2 regions of the Streptomyces mayteni genome follow, and region 2 is predicted to be linked to the other one. Evidence: riboswitches for the same ligand, from Rfam matches in the RefSeq annotation. Region 2 holds a riboswitch; the other holds the start of a gene.

Region 1 (9,302 bases), on a different contig from region 2:
ACCACCCTGCACACCACGGAGACGTGACGACCGCGGTCCAGGGGCCGGTTCGGGACTGAACTGAAGGGACAGGGGTGAGTGGGATGAGCGCGAGCGACCGCCGCGAGCCTGGCGAGGTCTTCGGGCCGCGGATGACCCTGTTCGCCGACATGCTGGCCGTGGGCCTGGTGACCACGCTGGCCAGCCTGCCGCTGGTCACCGCGCCGGCCGCGTTCTCCACCGCCAGCGCGGTGCTGCGCGGCGCGGGCGAGGACCGGCCGGCGACGGCCGGCCGCTACCTGCGGCTGCTGCGGCGCCGGCGGCGCCTCGGCGACCTCGCCGCCGGCGCCGTGGCGCTCGCGGGCGCGCTGCTGATCGTGGCCGACCTGGCGCTGGTGCGGGCCGGGTTGCCAGGCGGCCCGGCCGTGGGGCTCGCGGTGGCGGCCGTCGCGGCCGGCGCCGTGGTCGTCGGGCTGCGGTCGTGCGGCCGTCCCGAGTCGGTCACCGACTGGCGGGCGGCGGTGCGCGGCGCCGCCGGCGACACCGTCAGGGACGTGGGCGGCAGCGCCCTGGTGCTGCTCGCCCTGGCGACGGCGGTGCTGTGCGGCTGGATGATGCTGCCGCTCGCGCTGCTCGTGCCGGGACCGCTGGCGCTCGCGCTGGCCGCCGTCGACGTGCGGGCCCGGCGCTATGCTGCTCTCCCGGCGGGCCGTTAGCTCAATTGGCAGAGCCGCGGACTTTTAATCCGTTGGTTGTGGGTTCGAGTCCCACACGGCCTACGAGCGGCCCACGAGCGGCCCAGGAGCGGAGCGCGGGCCGGGGAGGCGGGCGACCGGCGGCGAGATCGACTCGCCGGCCGCACCCGGCCCGGGCAGATTGGACGCGTGCAGACGCGGACGCCCTGGTGGGCCGGGGGCAGGCACTGGTACGCCTGGCTGCCCCTCCTCCTGCTACTCCTCGGCAACGTGGCCGACTACCTGACCCCGCCGCATCTGACCCTCACCCCCCTCTATGTGGCGGCCCCGATGCTGGCCGCCCCCGTGCTGTCGCTCCAGCTCACCGCGATCTACGGGGTGCTTGCCACCGGCTCCGTCGGCCTCCAGATGCTGCTGCGCGAGCCCAGCGTCAGCGAGGCCGTCGTCAAGGTGGCCACGGTCGCCGTGATCTCCCTGATCGCGGTGGCCGTCAACCGCATCGTCGCCCGCCGGGACCGCCGGCTGGCCTCGGCCAGGGAGGTCGCCGAGGCCGTGCAGCGCGCCGTGGTGCCCGAGCCGCCGGCCAGGGCGGGCACGCTGCGGGTCGCCACCCGCTACCAGGCCGCGCAGCGGGACACCCTGATCGGCGGCGACCTCTACGCGGTCCGCGAGACCCGGTTCGGGGTGCGGCTGCTGGTGGGCGACGTGCGCGGCAAGGGCCTCGCGGCCACCGAGGCGGTCGCCGTCATCCTCGGCGCCTTCCGGGAGGTGGCGGACCGGGAGCCCGACCTGGTGGCGGTCGCCGGCTACCTGGAGGCCGCCCTGGTGCGGGAGCGCGCCCAACGGGCGACGCTCGACCCCGAGGAGGGCTTCACCACCGCCGTGCTCGTCGAGGTGGGCAGGGAGGCTCCCATCCGCGTCCGGGTACTCAACCGGGGCCATCCCCAGCCGGTGATCCTGGAACGGGGCGGCGAGGCGAGCTACCTGGAGGCCGAGCCCGCGCTGCCGCTCGGCCTCGGCGACCTGCTGCCAGGGCCGACCGGCGAGATCAGCGTCACGCCCTTCCCGCCCGGCACCCATCTGCTGCTCTACACGGACGGCGTGAGCGAGGCCAGGGACGAGCGGGGGGTCTTCTTCGATCCCGCCGAGCACCTGCGGGGCCGCTCGTTCCCTGGCCCCGCGGCGCTGCTCGACGAGGTGGTCACGGACGTCGTCGCGCACAGCGTCCGCCTCAACGACGACATGGCGCTGCTCGCCCTGCATCATCCCGTGCCCAGGGAGGCTCACGGTGCGTGAGTGAAGGACACCGCTCCGCATAACAATTGACGAACCGTCAGGATGCGATATGGAGCACAGCGGCATGAAATTTTGCCCGGTTTGCGGAACTTGGTTCGCTAAGGTCCGCGCGGCCGCCCGCTTTTATTCCTGGGAACTCTTGGAAATCCGGCCTCGGGTCTATTAACGTTCGATAACGCAGCGCGGTCGTCACCGCCGTCGCAAGAGACGGCACCGTGCTCTGTCGCCGAATCCGGCACGTGCACAACAACTGCACCAAGGAACCGGGGAACCACTACTTGGGGTGAATCGGACAGCCGACAGGACAGCCCAGACCAGTCGGCCGCCCGTAGGAGACCTTCCTGCTCCGAACCCGTCAGCTAACCCGGTAGGCGAAGGAAGGAAAGGAGAGCGCCAGCTGTGGCGTCGAATCGCTATGCCTCCGTTGCCTCCGCGACCTCCCTCGCGGACCGGCGCCCGGACGAATCCGGGGAGCCGTACGGCACCTACGGCACCGGCTCCCACGACCTGATCGGCGCGCACGACACGGGCGAGCTCCCGCTCTCCTACCACCAGGATTCCCAGTACCACCAGGACTCCCAGGCCGCCTACGGCGGTTACGGCACGTACGGCGGTTACGGCTCCTACGACCCGAGCCACGCCTACGACCCGTCCGCCACCGCCGAGTTCGCCGGCGTCCCGGGCGACGGCCACGACACCGGCTGGTTCGGCACCACGTCGGACGCGCCGACCCAGGCCGCCACCGGCCAGGACGACTCCACGTTCGTCGACCGCGCCTTCGACGCGCCCACCCCGGTCGAGGCCGTCACCCCGGTGACCCCGGTCACCGCCGAGGGCACCGACGGCGTCGGGCCCGCCTACTACGGCCCCGCCTCCGAGGGCGACGAGCCGTGGAACCCCGGCGAGGACACGCTGGCCCCCAACCGCGGCCGGCACCGGGTCTCCCGCCAGCGCGGCGGCACCATGGCCCGCAGCCGCGCCGTGCTCGGCGTCGGCGTGATCGCCGCCGTCGGCGCGGGCGGCATGGCCACCGCCAACGAGGGCGGAGCCGGCTCGGTGCCCGGGATGGGCGCCGCCTCCGACACCATGAGCAACATCCCCGTCGTCGGCAGCCTGCTCGCCGGCGACACCGAAGAGGCCGCCACCGTCAGCCCGTTCACCGCCGCCGGAATGTCCGACGAGCAGTTGGAGGCCGGCGAGACCGACGCCGGCGAGGCGCTCCGCGCCCGTATCCTCCAGCAGGCCGACTTCCAGGAGGCCGGCGCCGCCGCCCAGACCAGGAGCGCCGCGCTCCAGGCCGCCGAGGTCCAGGCCGCCGAGGGCGCGGCCGAGTTGGCCGAGGAGCAGCGCCTGGCCGAGGAGGAGCGGCAGCGCGAGATCGAGGAGGAGCGGCAGCGCCAGGAGGAGGAGCGCCGGCTCGCCGAGCTGCGCGCCAGCTACACCCTGCCGCTCAACAGCTACCGCCTCACCTCCACCTACGGCCAGAGCGGCTCGCTGTGGAGCTCCGGTTCGCACACCGGCCTGGACTTCGCCGCCCCGACCGGCACCCCGATCAGCAACATCCACACCGGTACCGTGCTCGAGGCCGCCTGGGCCGGCTCCTACGGCTACCGCGTCATCGTCGAGCAGGAGGACGGCACCGAGGTCTGGTACAACCACCTCTCCTCGATGAGTGTCTCCGCCGGCCAGCAGGTCGACACCGGCGACCAGATCGGCCTGGTCGGCGCCACCGGCAACGTCACCGGCGCCCATCTGCACCTGGAGGTGCGGCCCGGCGGCGGTGCCACGATCGACCCGCTCTCCTGGCTGCGCGGCAAGGGCCAGTCCATCTAGGCTCGTACGTCGCGGATCACCCGCTGACTGTGCCGAATGGTGTGACGTTAGGCCCGTTTTCCGGGCCGTCTCGCGGGCCCAACGTCACACCAGATGCCCGAACCCGGCCGCGAGCCAGCCGGGTGGGGGTGTGCCCGGCCGGTCTTTCCGGGCCCGCGGTCTACGCTGGCCGGCATGACCACCACCAAGCCCAGGGTCGGCGACCTCCACGTCTTCCCGCTCTGCCTCGGCGGCAACGTCTTCGGCTGGACCGCGGACGAGGCCGAGTCGTTCGCCGTGCTCGACGCCTACGCCGCGGCCGGCGGCGACTTCCTCGACACCGCCGACTCCTACACCGCCTGGGTGGAGGGCAACAGCGGCGGCGAGTCGGAGACCGTCATCGGCCGCTGGATGGCCAGCCGCGGCAACCGCGACTCGATCGTCCTCGCCACCAAGGTGGGCGCCCACCCCGACTTCAAGGGCCTCGCCGCGGCCACCATCAGGCGCGCCGCCGAGGCGTCGCTGCGCCGCCTCGGCACCGACCGCATCGACCTCTACTACACGCACTTCGACGACGAGTCGGTCGAGGTGTCCGAGATCGTCAGCGCCCTCGACGACCTCGTCAGGGAGGGCAAGGTCCGCGAGATCGGCGCCTCCAACATCTCGGCGGCCCGCCTCGAAGCCTCCCTCGACTTCGCCACCCGCGAGAACAAGGCCCGCTACGTGGCCCTGCAACCCCACTACAACCTGGTCTCGCGCGACACCTACGAGGGCGAACTCGCCGCCGTCGCGGCCCGCCACGGCCTCGCCGCCGTCCCCTACTTCGGGCTCGCCGCCGGCTTCCTCACCGGCAAGTACCGTCCGGGCACCGACGTGACCTCCGCCCGCGCCGGCCGCGCGGCCGAACTCCTGGCCACCGAGCGCGGCCAGCGCGTCCTCGCCGCCCTCGACGAGGTGGCCGCCGCGCACTCGGCCGAGGTCGCCACCGTCGCCCTGGCCTGGCTCGCGGCCCAGCCCACCGTCGTCGCCCCCATCGCCAGTGCCCGCACCACCGCCCAACTCCCCGCCCTGCTCGCGGTGGCCGACCTCACCCTCACCGACGCCGAACTGGCCAGCCTCACCGAGGCATCCGAGGAATGAACCACCTGAAGGTGTCGATCGTGGCCGCCGACCACCGGGTCGAGACCCGCCCCCTGGTCGACGGCACCGACCTGCTCGCCACCGCCTTCCCCGACGAACCCGGCATGGACCCCCGCCACCTCGCGGTGCTCCGCGCCCTCCCCGACCCCCATGAGGTCCGCCTCGCCGAAGCCGAATGCTCGGAGGCCTGCTGCGGCGCCCTCTACCTCACCGTCACCCGCACGGCGGACGAGGTCCGCTGGCACGGTTGGCGCAACCCGGCGGAACCCGCCCTCACCCTCCCCGACCTCCGCTTCCCCGCCGCCGACTACGACGCCGAACTGGCCCGCGTCACCGGGGACTTCTCCTGGGAATGGCCGGCCCGCACCATAGCCCGCCACCTCGAACCGGCCCTCGCCGCGTCGCCCTGGCTGGCCGGCTGGCACTGCTCCGACCCGACCCTCGCCACCACCCCGGCCGACCCGACCCAGCTCCACCTCCTCTTCTTCTTCCGCCCACCCGGCCACGACGACACCCCCTGGCTCCAGTTCCGCCGCCCCCTCCCCCTCCACGACGCCGCCACCCTCCTCGCCGACCTCACCCCCACCGACCCCCGCACCGACGCCGAAGTCGTCGGCGGCACCGCGGAGTTCGCCAAGCGGCTCGGCTACCGCTGGCTGTGGTGACGGGCACCCGCCCGGGAACCGGTGCGTCTCGTCTCGACACGTAGGAAAGGCTTTCGGATCATGCGGCGGTACGTTCTCACCGGGGCGCCAGGCGCGGGCAAGACATCGATACTGCGGCGCCTGGCCGACGACGGCTACCAGGTTGTCGAGGAGGCGGCGTCCGCGGTCATCGCGCGATCGCAGGGGCAGGGCGAGGACGAGCCATGGGCGCGGGCATCCTTCATCGACGAGATCGTCGCTCTGCAGCGACAGCGCCAGCTGGCGGCCAACGCCCCCGGCGCTGTCCAGGTGTTCGACCGGTCGCCGGTCTGCACCCACGCACTCGCCACCTACCTGGGGTGGCCGGTGTCCCCGGTGCTGGCCGCGGAGCTTGAACGGATCACCTCGCTGGGGATCTACGAGCGGCAGGTGTTCTTCGTGCGCAATCTGGGCTTCTGCGAGCCCACGGCGGCCCGGAGGATCAGTTTCGAGGAGTCGCTGGCCTTCGAGAAGATCCACGAACAGAGTTACCGCGAGCTCGGCTACGAGCTCGTCGACATCCCTGCCGAGGACCTGTCCCACCGGGTCGCCCTGGTCGACTCCGTGATCTCCCGGGCCGCCTCGTGAACGGAGACGTGCACGCCGCACGCGGCGACCGCCCGCGGGGCGGGTGTCAGCGCCGCGTCGGGTAGGTGGCCGTCACCTCCACCTCGACGAGCCAGCCGGCGACGGCCAGCGAGGCGACCTCCATGGTGGCGCGGGCCGGGCGGGCGTCGTTGGGGACGAGGGGCGGCTCGGGGGCCGAGGTGCCCATCGGGACGGGGACGACCTCCTCGGTGGCCAGGTCGACGTTGGCGAAGTACTGGCGGTAGGCGCGGTTCCAGCCCGCGTAGTCGGCGGTGTCGGCGCCGGGCGGTGCCATCAGGTAGCACTTCATCGTGACGACGTCCTCGGGGCGCAGGCCGGCCGCCGCCAGGTTGTCCACGATGTTGCGCAGGACGACCAGGGCCTGTGCCTCGGTGATGGTGACGCCCCGCGCCCCCTCGGTGAGGGACGGGTCGGTGTAGCGCTCGGGCGAGCCGGCCGGCGCCGACGGGTTGAGCGCGGTGGGGCCGAGGCCGCTGGAGGCGTAGGTCGCGACCTGGCCGCCCAGGGCGACGCCGTTGGATATGGCCGGGTTGGTGTTGCCCTCGGGCAGCATCACCCGGACCTCGGTGGGGCGGGGCCGCCACCAGTCGTTCGCCTCGGCGAGGGTGGCGCCGCCGACCAGGAGGAGGCCGGCGGTGGCGAGCGCGGTCAACGACCTGGTGCGCGTGGTGGTCATGCGGACAGCACCCTCTCGTGGATCTCGGTGACGACCTTGCGGGCCGAGGTGAACGCGCCGTGCTGCCAGGCGATGGCGTGGCTGAGCCAGTCGCCGGCGAAGTAGACGTGCCCGGCCGGCTGGTTGAGCAGCCGGTACTCGGGTCCCGTCTGGGAGGGCCAGCCGACCCAGCCGGCCTCGACGAACGGCGTGCGGTGCCAGGCCACGCTGAACGAACGGGCCAGTTCCGAGCGGTACTTCTCGCCGTGTATCCGGACGCCTCGGTCGAGGGCCCGCGCCAGCCGCGCCTCGTGGTCGAGGCGGCTGTAGGCGAGGGCGTTGTCGCCGAAGTTGTAGTAGCCGACGACGGTGCCGCGGCGGCCGTGGAAGCCGTAGGACGGGTACCAGATGGTGGAGACGTCGAGGTCGGTGTTGGTGATGCCGCCGTAGACGTGTTCGTCCAGCTCCCACCAGCGGCGGCGGTACTCGAGGCCGATCTTGCCGACCGGGGTTGGCGTGGGATGGCGGAGCGCCGCGGTGATGTCGTCGCCGAGGTTGTGCCGGACGCGGGCCATGACCATGGGCGGGATGGCGGCCACCACGAAGTCGGCGGTCTCGGTGCGGACCCGGCCGCGGCCGTCCCGCCAGGTGACCTCGGCGCCGTCGTCGCGGTTGGTGACGGCGGTGACCTCGGCGCCGTAGGTGAGGCGGCGGCGGCCTATCGCCTCGGCGAGGGCGCGCGGTATCGCGTCCATGCCGCCGACCGGCTGGAACATGAGCATGGCCTGGTCGTAGCCGAACTCGAAGGAGAAGCGGGTGCCGAGGCCGCTGGCGATCACGTCGGACATGGACGGCACGGACCCGAGGACGGTGCCCGCTTCCAGGCCGGCGCCCGGCTCCACGGAGTAGCCGCGGCGGTTCGTGCCCGTGTAGGTCCAGCCGTCGGAACGGCCGTTGATGGCGCCGAAGTTCCGCAGGAAGGAGAGCAGGCGTTCCTTGTCGTCCGCGGTGAGTTCGGCGTCGAGTGCGCCCTGGTCGGTGGCCTTCGCGAGGAGTTCCGAGACGTAGCCGTAGACGTCCGCCTTGGCGGTGCGCCAGCGCACGGGCCGGCCGGCCAGGGCACCGGGGACGTTCTCGTGGTGGAGGTAGGCGTTGGCGTTCTGGTTGGTGAACACCTCGAGTGGGACGCCGAGTTCGCGGCAGTACTCGAGCGAGACGTGGGACTGCGGGAGCCGCGCGGGGCCGGCGTTCAGGTACTGGCCCTCGGAGAACGTGGCGCGCTGGGTGCGGCCGTCGAGGTCGGTCTCGGCGGTGCCGCCGCGGACGGTCCAGTTGCGGCCGCCCGGGCGGTCCTTGGCCTCCAGGACGTGACAGTCGTAGCCGGCCTTGCCCAACTCGTAGGCGGCGGCCAGTCCTGCGATGCCGGCGCCGAGTATCAGGACCTTCCCCGCGGCGCGGCCGGTGAGGGTGAAGTCGCCGGGCGACGGCGGGCGGTACGCCTCGGCGCGGGCATCGGGGACGGGGGCGAGTCCGAGGGCGCCCATGGTGGAGTAGAGCACTCCGGCGCCACCGGCGACTCCGACGGATCTCAGGAAGTCGCGGCGCGACGCTGCCACTGCCATCTTGCCTCCTCTGGGGCGCGACTCGCGGCGGCGCTCGGCCCAGGGGACGCGCGGGGGCCGGAGTCGCGTGGTGCGTGAACGATCCGGTCGTACCGGGTGGTTACGGATGAGACCGGCGTGCCCCACGAGGGTCCGGCAGCGCTGTTTCCGGCGAATACCAGGGGCGTATCCCTGTTTCGCCGGATTGCCTACCGAAGAGTTTCGTGAACCGAACTGTTCACATGCGGTCGTTGAACGAGACTGACCGTCGCTGTTCGCCTTCTGACCGGGTGAGGAGGGTGAGGTCCGCGCTCGTGGCGATGGCCAGGGTCTGCCCGGAGGGGGAGAAGCCGGCGGCGCGGAGGGCGGTGCCGGTGATGTGGTGGATGTGCCACCAGCAGCCGCCGGCCGGGCCGTGGCAGAGGCCGCCGTCCGTGGAGAGCAGCACCCGCTGGTGGGGCCAGTCGGGGCTGACGACGTCGAGGGTCCAGCCGTCCAGGGTGGTGGCGTGCAGGCCGCCGCCGAAGAGGCCGGCTATCCGGACCTGGATGCCGGCGAGCGGCCCGAGGCCGGGGCAGGTGAGGTAGGGCCCGGTGGGGTCGCAGATGTCGGGGTCGGGAGCGCGGTCGCGGGCCAGCAGGGTGCCGTCGGTGGCGTCCAGCACGCCGTGGCCGTCCTGGGAGACCACCATCACCAGGTCGCGGCCGGTGGCGGGGTCGGCAGTGAAGCCGATGCCGAGCAGGCCGCCGATGGGGATGGTCGGGCCGGGACGGAAGACCGGCCGCCACGGGGACGGTGCCGCACAGACCGCTGCCGAGAGAAAACGCTCGCG
Region 2 (9,302 bases):
GCGAGTGCAGCGGCCCGGAGCGGCGCCGCACCTCCTCGCGGGGCGGCGACGGTGGCACCGGCACAGGACCGACGAGCGCCAGCAGCTCCCGGCCGGCCGCCAGCAGGTCGCGGCCGGCCGCCGCCGCGCCGTCCGGCCGGTTCCACACCAGGTCGGAGATCAGCTCGAGCACCGGATAGAGCTCGCCCTCGACGTCGAGCTCGCCGGCCACCCAGGCTCTGGCCAGGCCGAGTTCACCCGGCCGGAACAGCAGTCGGCGCAGCGCTCTCGGGTGTCTGACGACCACGACGGGCGCGTCCGGTGGGCCCGCGACGCTGCCGTCCCAGCCCCGGATCCGGACGGGGGGCGGCGCGCCGAGCAGCCGTTCGACGAGGGTGGCGATTCGCGGTGCAACGCTCATTCGGGACACACCTCCAGGGATGGGGCGGAGTGGCACCCCGCCCACCTTGGCACCGAGACCCTTCCGAAACGCCCTTACCGCACCGTCCATTCCGCAGTTCACCCCCTCGGCCACCCCGGAAAAGGCCGAAGGGGCGGCCGGCCGAAGCCGTCCGCCCCCTCAGGGGTGAAGTCTCGCGGTCAGCCCGCGGCCTTGGCCTTGGGCTGCTCCTCGACCTTCCTGGTCGCGGCCGCCGTGACCGGCGCCGCCGCCTCGTAGAACTCCTCGCGCGGGTGCTCCATGGCGCCGAGCGAGACCACCTCGCGCTTGAGGAACAGGCCCAGGGTCCAGTCGGCGAACACCCGGATCTTGCGGTTCCAGGTCGGCACCGCCATGCCGTGGTAGCCGCGGTGCAGGTACCAGCCGAGCCGGCCGCGGAAGCGGAACGTCAGCTTGCCCAGCTTGATCATGGCCACGCCCTTGCGGAGCCCGAGCCCGGCCACCGCGCCCATGCTGGCGTGCTTGTACTCCTGCTGCGGGAAGCCGCGCATCCCGGAGATGACGTTGTCGCCGAGCACCTTGGCCTGCCGCAGCGCGTGCTGCGCGTTCGGCGGGCACCAGGCGTTCTCCACGCCGGCGGCGCGCGCCGCCAGGTCGGGCACCTGGGCGTTGTCGCCGGCCGACCAGATGTAGTCGGTGCCGGCCACCTGGAGGGTGGGCCGGGTGTCCACGTGACCGCGCGGGCCGAGCGGCAGGCCGTAGCGGGCCAGCGCCGGGTTGGGCTTGACGCCCGCGGTCCACACGATGGTGTGGGAGTCGGCCACCACGTCGTTGCTGAGCTCGACGTGCCCGTCCACGCAGGACTTCAGCGAGGTCTTCAGGTGCACCTCGATGCCGCGCGCCTTCAGGTGCTCGAGACCCCACTCGCCGAGCTTGGGCCCGACCTCGGGGAGGATCCGCTCGGCCACGTCCACCAGGACGAAGCGCATGTCCTCGCGCTTGACGGAGGGGTAGTACTTGGTGGCGTCCCGCGCCATGTCCTCGACCTCGCCGATCGTCTCGGCGCCGGCGAAGCCACCGCCCACGAAGACGAAGGTGAGCGCCTTGCGGCGGACGGCCTCGTCGGTGGTGGAGTCGGCCTTGTCCAGCTGCTCGAGCACGTGGTTGCGGAGGCCGATGGCCTCCTCCACGCCCTTCATGCCGATGCCCTGCTCGGCGAGGCCGGGGATCGGGAAGGTGCGGGAGACCGCGCCGAGCGCGACCACCAGGTAGTCGAAGGGGACCTCGTACGGCTGGCCGACGAGGGGCGCCACCGTGGCGACCCTGCGGTCCTGGTCGATGGAGGTGACGCGGCCGGTGAGGACCTCGGCCTTGGGGAGCACTCGCCGCAGCGGCACCACGACGTGACGCGGGGAGATGCTCCCGGCCGCGGCCTCGGGGAGGAACGGCTGGTAGGTCATGTACGAGCGCGGGTCGACGACGGTGACGGTGGCTTCGCCGTAACGCATCTTCTTGAGGATGCGGCGGGCCGCGTACATGCCGACGTACCCACCACCTACGACGAGGATTCGGGGACGCTCCGTGGTGCTCATGCCATCGAGTATCCACCCGACCTCCCCACCCCCCTCGTGAGGGGCTTCACAAGCTTGCTCGGGTGTTCTGCTACACTGCGCGGCCCTTTGCGCCGCTTGCCGCCCGCCGGCCCCCGCCCCGACGGCGAAGCCGCTCCTCAGCGGCCCTTTCGACCGCCAGGCGACCGCCAGGCGACCGCCAGGCGACCGCCAGGCGGCGCCGTCGGACGCCGATCGCGGCCGGCCGCCGATGGCCCATCGCCGGGGCGCGAACCGGCGGTTGGCGGACAATCCGGCCCCGAACGCCCCCAGCGGGGTGGATTCGGGGCCGATCCCCATGTGAAAAACTTCACGAGCCGAGAACGTCAGGAGGCTTCCGGCCGGCGCCCTTCCAGGGCGTGCCAGACGATGCCGTCCAGGATGTCGTGCTCGCTGACCAGCACTTCCCGGGCCCCGGTCCGCTCCATGACCTTGAGCAGCACCAACGCCCCGGCGCCGATCACGTCGACCCGGCCCGGGTGCATCACCGGGATCGCGGCCCGCTCCGCGTGGCTGGCGGCGAGCAGCCGCTCCGTGATCTCCCGCACCCGCTCCACCGGGATCCGCGCGTGGTGGATGGCGGCCGAGTCGTAGCCCGGCAGGCCGAGGGCGATCGCGGCCACCGTGGTGACCGAGCCGGCGAGCCCCACCAGGGTGTGGGTCTCGGTCAACGGCACCCGCTCGGCGGCCAGTTCGAGCGCGGCGTCGATGTCGGCCGCGATGGCGTCGACCAGCTCGGGCCCCGGAGGATCGACGATCCCGCCCTCGCGCAGCAGGTGCCGCTCGGTCAGCCGCACGCAGCCGATGTCCACGCTGCGGGCGGCCCGCACCGCCTCGTCGCCGAGCACGAACTCGGTGGAGCCGCCGCCGATGTCCACTACCAGGTAGGGCGGGGTGAGCCCGGGCAGACCGGTCAGCTCCCGGGTGGCGCCGGTGAACGACAGCGCGGCCTCCACGTCCCCGGTGACCACTTCGGGGGCGACGCCCAGGATCTTCTCGACGCCGCCGGTGAATTCGTCCCGGTTGGCGGCGTCCCTGGTGGCCGAGGTGGCGACGAACCGCACCCGGTCGGGCGTGATGCCGTGCGCCTCGATCGCGGCCGCGTACTCGCGGCAGGCCGCGAAGGTGCGCTCCAGCGCGTCGGCGGCGAGCCGCCTGGTGCGGTCCACGCCCTGGCCGAGCCGGACGATCTCCATCCGCCGGTCGAGGTCGGTGAGCCGGCCGGTCGCCGGGTCGGCGTCGGCGATCAGCAGCCGGATGGAGTTGGTGCCACAGTCGATGGCGGCGGCCGTCGTCATGGCGCCTCCTCCCTCTCGAAGACCGTCTGGGACGTCGGCTCGGCCGGCCTGGCCACGCAGGGCCCCTTCCGCCACCACTCGGGCAGCATGGAAAGGGCCTCGTCCCCCAGCGGGTTCACCCCGGGGCCGGCCGTCAGCGCGTGCGCGACCAGCACGTGCAGGCACTTGACCCGGTCCGGCATGCCGCCGGCGCTCGGGAAGCCGGGCAGCACCTCGATGGCGTCCCGGCGCGCCAGGTAGTCCTGGTGCGCGGCCCGGTAGGCGGCGGCCAGCTCCGGGTCCTCCGCCAGCCGGGCCGTCATCTCCTTCATCACGCCGTCGGCCTCCAGGGTGCCGATGGCGGAGGCGGCGCGCGGGCACGTCAGGTAGTAGGTGGTGGGGAACGGCGTGCCGTCCGGCAGCCGGGGCGCGGTCTCCACCACGTCGGGGTTGCCGCACGGGCAGCGGTGCGCCACGGCGCGCAGCCCGCGCGGCGGACGGCCGAGCTGTGCCTGGACGGTGGCGGCGTCGGTCGGGGTCGGGGGCGTGGTCGGGGGCGTGGGGTCCATGCTGGTCGCTGTCGCCTCGTCGGCTCGTAAGGGCGGGTCGCGGCGGGGCGGAGGGGAACTCAGCGGTCCCGGCCCACCGCGTCGGCGCGGTCGACGCCGTCCCACAGATTCTCGTACCAGGGCCGGACGGCCGGCGTCGCACCCCGGGGGCGCGGGCGGTCGCCGTCGGTCGCGGCGCCGTCGGCCGAGGGGTCGGCCGGCAGCACGTAGCCGGTCTCGCCGGGCAGCAGGTACCGCAGCCGCTCACGCGCCTGCCGCCGCACATAGGCGTCGTCCTGCCATCTGGCCTTCTCGTCCCGCAGCTCCTCGACCCGGCGCTCGGCCTCCTCGGCCAGCCGGCGCTGGTCGTCGATCTCGGAGCGCTGCTGGACGTACTGGCGCAGCGGATACGCCAGCGCGACGATCAGCGTGCAGACCACCAGGGCGAGCACCGCGGCCCGCCCGGTGAGCCGGCCACGGCGCGGCTTGGCCTCGAGACGGCGGCTCTGCGCACGGTAGACGCGCTCCGCCGCCTGTTCGCCGAGCAACCTGAGCCTGGTGGCGGTGGAGAACCGGTCCCGGTCCGCGGCCACGTCGCCTCCCTCTTCGGCCTGCCGTTGCGGCCCCGCGGGGCCGAGTAAGCGTGTCCCCGCCACCGTAAGGGACGGATGGCGGGGACGGGTGTACGACGAACGGCGGGTCAGTCGCGGAAGCGCGGGAAGGCGCTGCGGCCGGCGTAGACGGCGGCGTCGTCCAGGATCTCCTCGATCCGCATCAACTGGTTGTACTTGGCGACCCGCTCGGACCTGGCCGGGGCGCCGGTCTTGATCTGGCCGCAGTTGGTGGCGACGGCCAGGTCCGCGATGGTGACGTCCTCGGTCTCGCCGCTGCGGTGGGACATCATGCACTTGAAGCCGTTGCGCTGGGCCAGCTCGACGGCGTCCAGGGTCTCGGTGAGGGAGCCGATCTGGTTGACCTTCACCAGCAGCGCGTTGGCCGCGGCGGAGTCGATGCCGCGCTGCAGCCGCTCGGGGTTGGTGACGAACAGGTCGTCGCCGACGATCTGCACCTTGTCGCCGAGGGCGGCGGTCAGGGTCCCCCAGCCCTCCCAGTCCTCCTCGCTCAGCGGGTCCTCGATGGACACCAGCGGGTAGTCGCGCACCAGCTCGGTGTAGTACGCGGTCAGCTCCTCGGCGGTGTGCGCCTTGCCCTCCAGCGTGTAGACGCCGTCCGAGTAGAGCTCGGTGGCGGCCACGTCGAGCGCCAGCGCGATGTCCTGGCCCGGGGTGTAGCCGGCCTTCTGGATGGCCTCGACGATCAGGTCGAGCGCCTCGCGGTTGGACTCCAGGTTCGGCGCGAAGCCGCCCTCGTCGCCCAGGCCGGTGCCCAGGCCGCGCTCCTTCAGGACCTTCTTGAGGGTGTGGTACGTCTCGGCGCCCCAGCGGACCGCCTCGGAGAACGACTCGGCGCCGATCGGCGCGATCATGAACTCCTGGATGTCCACGTTGGAGTCGGCGTGCGCGCCGCCGTTGAGGATGTTCATCATCGGCACCGGCAGCAGGTGCGCGTTCGGGCCGCCGAGGTAGCGGAAGAGCGGCAGGTCGCGGGACTCGGACGCGGCGTGCGCGACGGCCAGCGAGACGCCGAGGATGGCGTTGGCGCCGAGCGACGACTTGTCGGCGGTGGCGTCCAGGTCGAACATGGCCTGGTCGATCAGCCGCTGCTCGGTGGCGTCGTAGCCGACCAGCTCGGGGCCGATCTGCTCGATGACGGCGAGCACGGCCTTCTCCACGCCCTTGCCGAGGTAGCGGCTCTGGTCCCCGTCCCGCAGCTCAAGGGCCTCGAAGGCGCCGGTGGAGGCGCCGGAGGGCACCGCCGCGCGGCCGGTGCTGCCGTCGTCGAGGCCGACCTCGACCTCGACCGTGGGGTTGCCTCGCGAGTCGAGGATCTCGCGCGCTACGACGACATCGATGGACGGCACGGGGGGTCTCCTTCGGTCAAAGGATCGTCTTTACGTCTTCAGCTGTCTTCAGCCCCCTGAGCCTAACCGGCTCGTGGTGCGGGACCGTCCTCCAGCCCGCCACAGTCTCCCCACATCGGCATGAACGCGCAGCTCAGAGGGGATGGCATCTTTTTGTTTACAAGGTGAAGAAAATCCCCGCGCGACCCCGGAACGAGACGGGCCCCGGCACGCGCGACGCGCGTGCCGGGGCCCGTGCCCTGAGCGGTCGGCAGCCGTTACAGGGTGAGCTTCTGGCCCGGGAGGATCAGGTCGGGGTCGTCGCCGATGACGGACCCGTTGTCGCCGAAGATCTCGCGCCAGGTGGTGTCGTGCGCCTCGGCGATGGCCCAGAGGGTGTCGCCGGCCTTGACGGTGTAGCTGGAGCCGTCACCCTCGACCTCGACCTCGGCGGAGAGCGGAGCGCCCTCCTCAACGACTGGGGCTTCGACGGCCGGGGCCTCGGGAGCCGGCTGCTCCTCGGGCGCGGCGGGGGCCTCGGGAGCGGGGGCCTCGGGGGCCGGGGCGACCTCTTCGGCGCCCGAGCCCGAGGCGTTCGGGTCGACGGAGGGCGACTCGCCGCCGGCGGAGAGGCCGGCCTGGGCGCCGCAGACGGGCCAGGCGCCGGGGCCCTGCATGGAGAGCAGCACCTCGGCGGCGGCGATCTGCTGGTCCTTGGTGGCGAGGTCGGCGCGCTCGGCGTACTGGGTGCCGCCGGCGGCCGCCCAGCTGGACGCGGAGAACTGGAGGCCACCGTAGTAGCCGTTGCCGGTGTTGATGGCCCAGTCGCCGCCGGACTCGCACTGGGCGACGGCGTCCCAGGTGTCGACGGAGGCGGCGCTCGCGCCGGTGGCGGAGAGCATCGGGATGGCGACGGCGGCGCCGGTGACGCCGGCCGCGGTGGCTATGCGGGTCGGCCGGGACGGACGACGGTGACGACCATTGCCCCTGAACAGCATGAGGTTCCTTCTCACCGACGCCTACGAGGTGAGCTGTCGGGTTCGGGCGTGGTGAGTTGCCCGGCCTCGGGGAGCGCTGGCCCCCCGCGACTTCACCCCGAGTCGGTCCGGCCCGCGAGGGCACGGCGCGACGGCCACGGCCCGGCCACGGTGGCCGCCGGGCGTGGTGGGTCCCCCGCTCCTGCCTGCGGTGGTGCGCGATGGTGGTCCCCCAGGCCGGCGGCAGGATTCGGCGTTACGGCCTCGGTGCCCGACGCGAAAGCCGAGCGGGGGACACTAAACACACCCCGCCTAACGATTCAAGAACGATGAAGATCGCGCGCTCGCGAGCACTTGACAGCGGGAACGCTCAACTCCCGCAGGTCACAAGAGAATCGGGCAGTTCGGGGCAGGCTGACACGCGTGGGGCGAAAGAGACGATGGTCACATCCGATGCCCGGGTGAAGTCACCGTGGGGCGACCCGCCTTAACGGCCGGTGGAGCTCAAGTCGCCCTGCTGGTCGCCGAGAATGTCGCCGACGGTATCGTCGACATTGTCGGTAATGCCCGATTGGCTGGAGCGGTAGAGATCGACCCAACTGCCGGAGATGCCGCCGCTGTCGCCCGGAATGTCCAACAGCGAGGGGCCCTTGGTGCCGGCGCCCGACGAGCCGGCGCCACCGGTCGCCTCCGGAGCCCCGGTCGACTCGGTGGCCTCCGGGGCCTCGGCGCTCCCGGTCGACTCGGTGGCCTCCGGGGCCCGCGGGGTCTGGGTGGCGCCTGAGGACTCGGCCCCGGCCCGCTCCTCGTCGCCTGGCCGGGGCACGTCGAGGTCCCGCAGCCGCTTCAACAGCTCCCTGATCCGGGCCGTGTCGGAGTCGTGCTCCGCCCGCTCGGTCGCCGTGTCGCCCGACGCCCCGCCCTCGCGGGACCCCTCGGCCGACTCACCGGCGCCCGGCCCACCCGACTCGGCGGGGCCGCTCGGGTCGGCCGGGACGGTCGGCGTGGCCGACGCGTCGGGCGTGGCGGTGGCGTCGTCCGACGGCGCGGTCGTCGAGTCCTCGGGGCCGCCGATCTCCTCCTCGGCCTGGGCCTCCTCGGCCTCCTCCGCCCAGTCGATGTCGTCGCCCGGCTCGTCGCGGAACTCCGGCCACAGGCCGGTCAGCACCGCGCAGCCGGGGAACGCCTGCTCGCCGCGGTCCGCGAGCATCCGGCCGGCGACCGTGATCTGCTGGAACCGGCTCGCCAGGTCGGGGCGCATGGCGAACTCGCGGCCGCCGTACCGCTCCCAGTCGTCCAGGGTGAGCTGGAGCCCGCCGTACCGGCCGTTGCCCTGGTTGGCGCTCCACACGCCACCGCTCTCGCACTGCGCGGCGCTGTCCCACGTCTCGTCACTCACGGCGTTGGCTGCCCCGGCGCCCAAGAGCGGCAGGGCTATGCCCGCGCCGGTGACCCCGGCAGCGACGACAAAGGCCGGAGCCTGTCGCGGGCGACGATGACGACCAGTCCCGGAGCGCATCTGAAGGGCCTCCCAAAACGAACATTGATGCGGTTGAGGGGAACCTAGCTCCCCCTGCCACACGATCACAAGTCAATCCCACCAAGATCACGTGTGGATCACATCGCTGACGCTCCGTCACGGCCCACCATCGGCTCGGCGGTGAACGCCACCGGCAGTTCGCGCAGCCCACGCATGATCAGCCCACCCCGCCACCGGAGTTCGACCACGTCCGCCGCCAACCGCAGATCCGGCAGCCTGGACAACAACTCCCCGAGCGCCGCCCGCGCCTCCAGACGCGCCAACGGCGCCCCCAGGCAGTAGTGGATCCCATGGCCGTACCCCAGATGCGGATTCCGCGTCCGCCCCAGGTCGAGCCGGTCCGGCTCGGGAAACCGCGCCGGATCCCGGTCGGCCGCCGCCAACACCACGAGCACCGGATCGCCGCGCTCCACCCGCCGCCCGCCCAACGTCAGCGACTCACTCGCGAACCGCCAGGTCGCCAGCTCCACGGGCCCGTCGTAACGCAGCAACTCCTCGACGGCCACCGCCAACCGCTCCTCGTCCCCGGCCGCCACCCAGGCCCGCATCCTGGCCAGCTCCGCCGGATGCCGCAGCAGCGCGAGCACCCCGTTCCCGATCAGGTTCACCGTCGTCTCGAAGCCGGCGAACAGCAGGATGAACGCCATCGCCGCCGCCTCCTCCTCGGTCAACTGCTCACCGTGGTCCGAGGCCCGGATCAGATCCGAGATCAGGTCGTCGCCGAGATCCCCCCGCTTGCGGTGGATCAACTCCCCCAGATACCCGCGCATCCCCCGCACCGCGCGCCCCACCCCCCCGCGCTTCCCCGAGGTGTGCAGCATCATCCCCGCCCACCGCCGGAAGTCCTCCTGGTCGGCCGCCGGCACCCCCAGCAGATCGCAGATCGCGTAGATCGGCAGCGGGAACGCGAACTCCCCGATCAGATCCGCCGAGCCGCGCCCCGCGAAACCGTCCACCAACCGCCCGGTCAGCTCCCGCACCCGCGGCTCGAACCCCGCCACCCGACGCGGC

The links. A riboswitch is a leader RNA that binds a small molecule or an ion and turns the genes downstream of it on or off. The one in region 2 is predicted to bind cyclic di-AMP.
Region 1: linked by a shared signal. The riboswitch ahead of ACYVPE_RS18075 (M23 family metallopeptidase) and the one ahead of ACYVPE_RS19240 (transglycosylase family protein) in region 2 are both predicted to bind cyclic di-AMP.

Annotation. Positions count from the first base shown of each region.
Region 1 covers NZ_BAAGPR010000037.1:12,637-21,938, reverse strand. The annotation lists gene ACYVPE_RS18095 (cupin domain-containing protein) at 1-27, shown strand, start outside; gene ACYVPE_RS18090 (hypothetical protein) at 84-695, shown strand; tRNA gene ACYVPE_RS18085 (tRNA-Lys) at 686-758, shown strand; gene ACYVPE_RS18080 (PP2C family protein-serine/threonine phosphatase) at 864-1,970, shown strand; cyclic di-AMP (ydaO/yuaA leader) riboswitch at 2,185-2,359, shown strand; gene ACYVPE_RS18075 (M23 family metallopeptidase) at 2,784-3,803, shown strand; gene ACYVPE_RS18070 (aldo/keto reductase) at 3,978-4,922, shown strand; gene ACYVPE_RS18065 (hypothetical protein) at 4,919-5,587, shown strand; gene ACYVPE_RS18060 (AAA family ATPase) at 5,648-6,193, shown strand; gene ACYVPE_RS18055 (Rid family hydrolase) at 6,240-6,890, opposite strand; gene ACYVPE_RS18050 (flavin monoamine oxidase family protein) at 6,887-8,491, opposite strand; gene ACYVPE_RS18045 (hypothetical protein) at 8,709-9,302, opposite strand, start outside.
Region 2 covers NZ_BAAGPR010000041.1:8,716-18,017, reverse strand. The annotation lists gene ACYVPE_RS19270 (class I SAM-dependent methyltransferase) at 1-400, opposite strand, end outside; gene ACYVPE_RS19265 (NAD(P)/FAD-dependent oxidoreductase) at 580-1,971, opposite strand; gene ACYVPE_RS19260 (Ppx/GppA phosphatase family protein) at 2,316-3,287, opposite strand; gene ACYVPE_RS19255 (DUF501 domain-containing protein) at 3,284-3,835, opposite strand; gene ACYVPE_RS19250 (FtsB family cell division protein) at 3,895-4,407, opposite strand; gene eno (phosphopyruvate hydratase) at 4,515-5,795, opposite strand; gene ACYVPE_RS19240 (transglycosylase family protein) at 6,053-6,772, opposite strand; cyclic di-AMP (ydaO/yuaA leader) riboswitch at 6,776-6,910, opposite strand; gene ACYVPE_RS19235 (transglycosylase family protein) at 7,239-8,150, opposite strand; gene ACYVPE_RS19230 (cytochrome P450 family protein) at 8,369-9,302, opposite strand, start outside.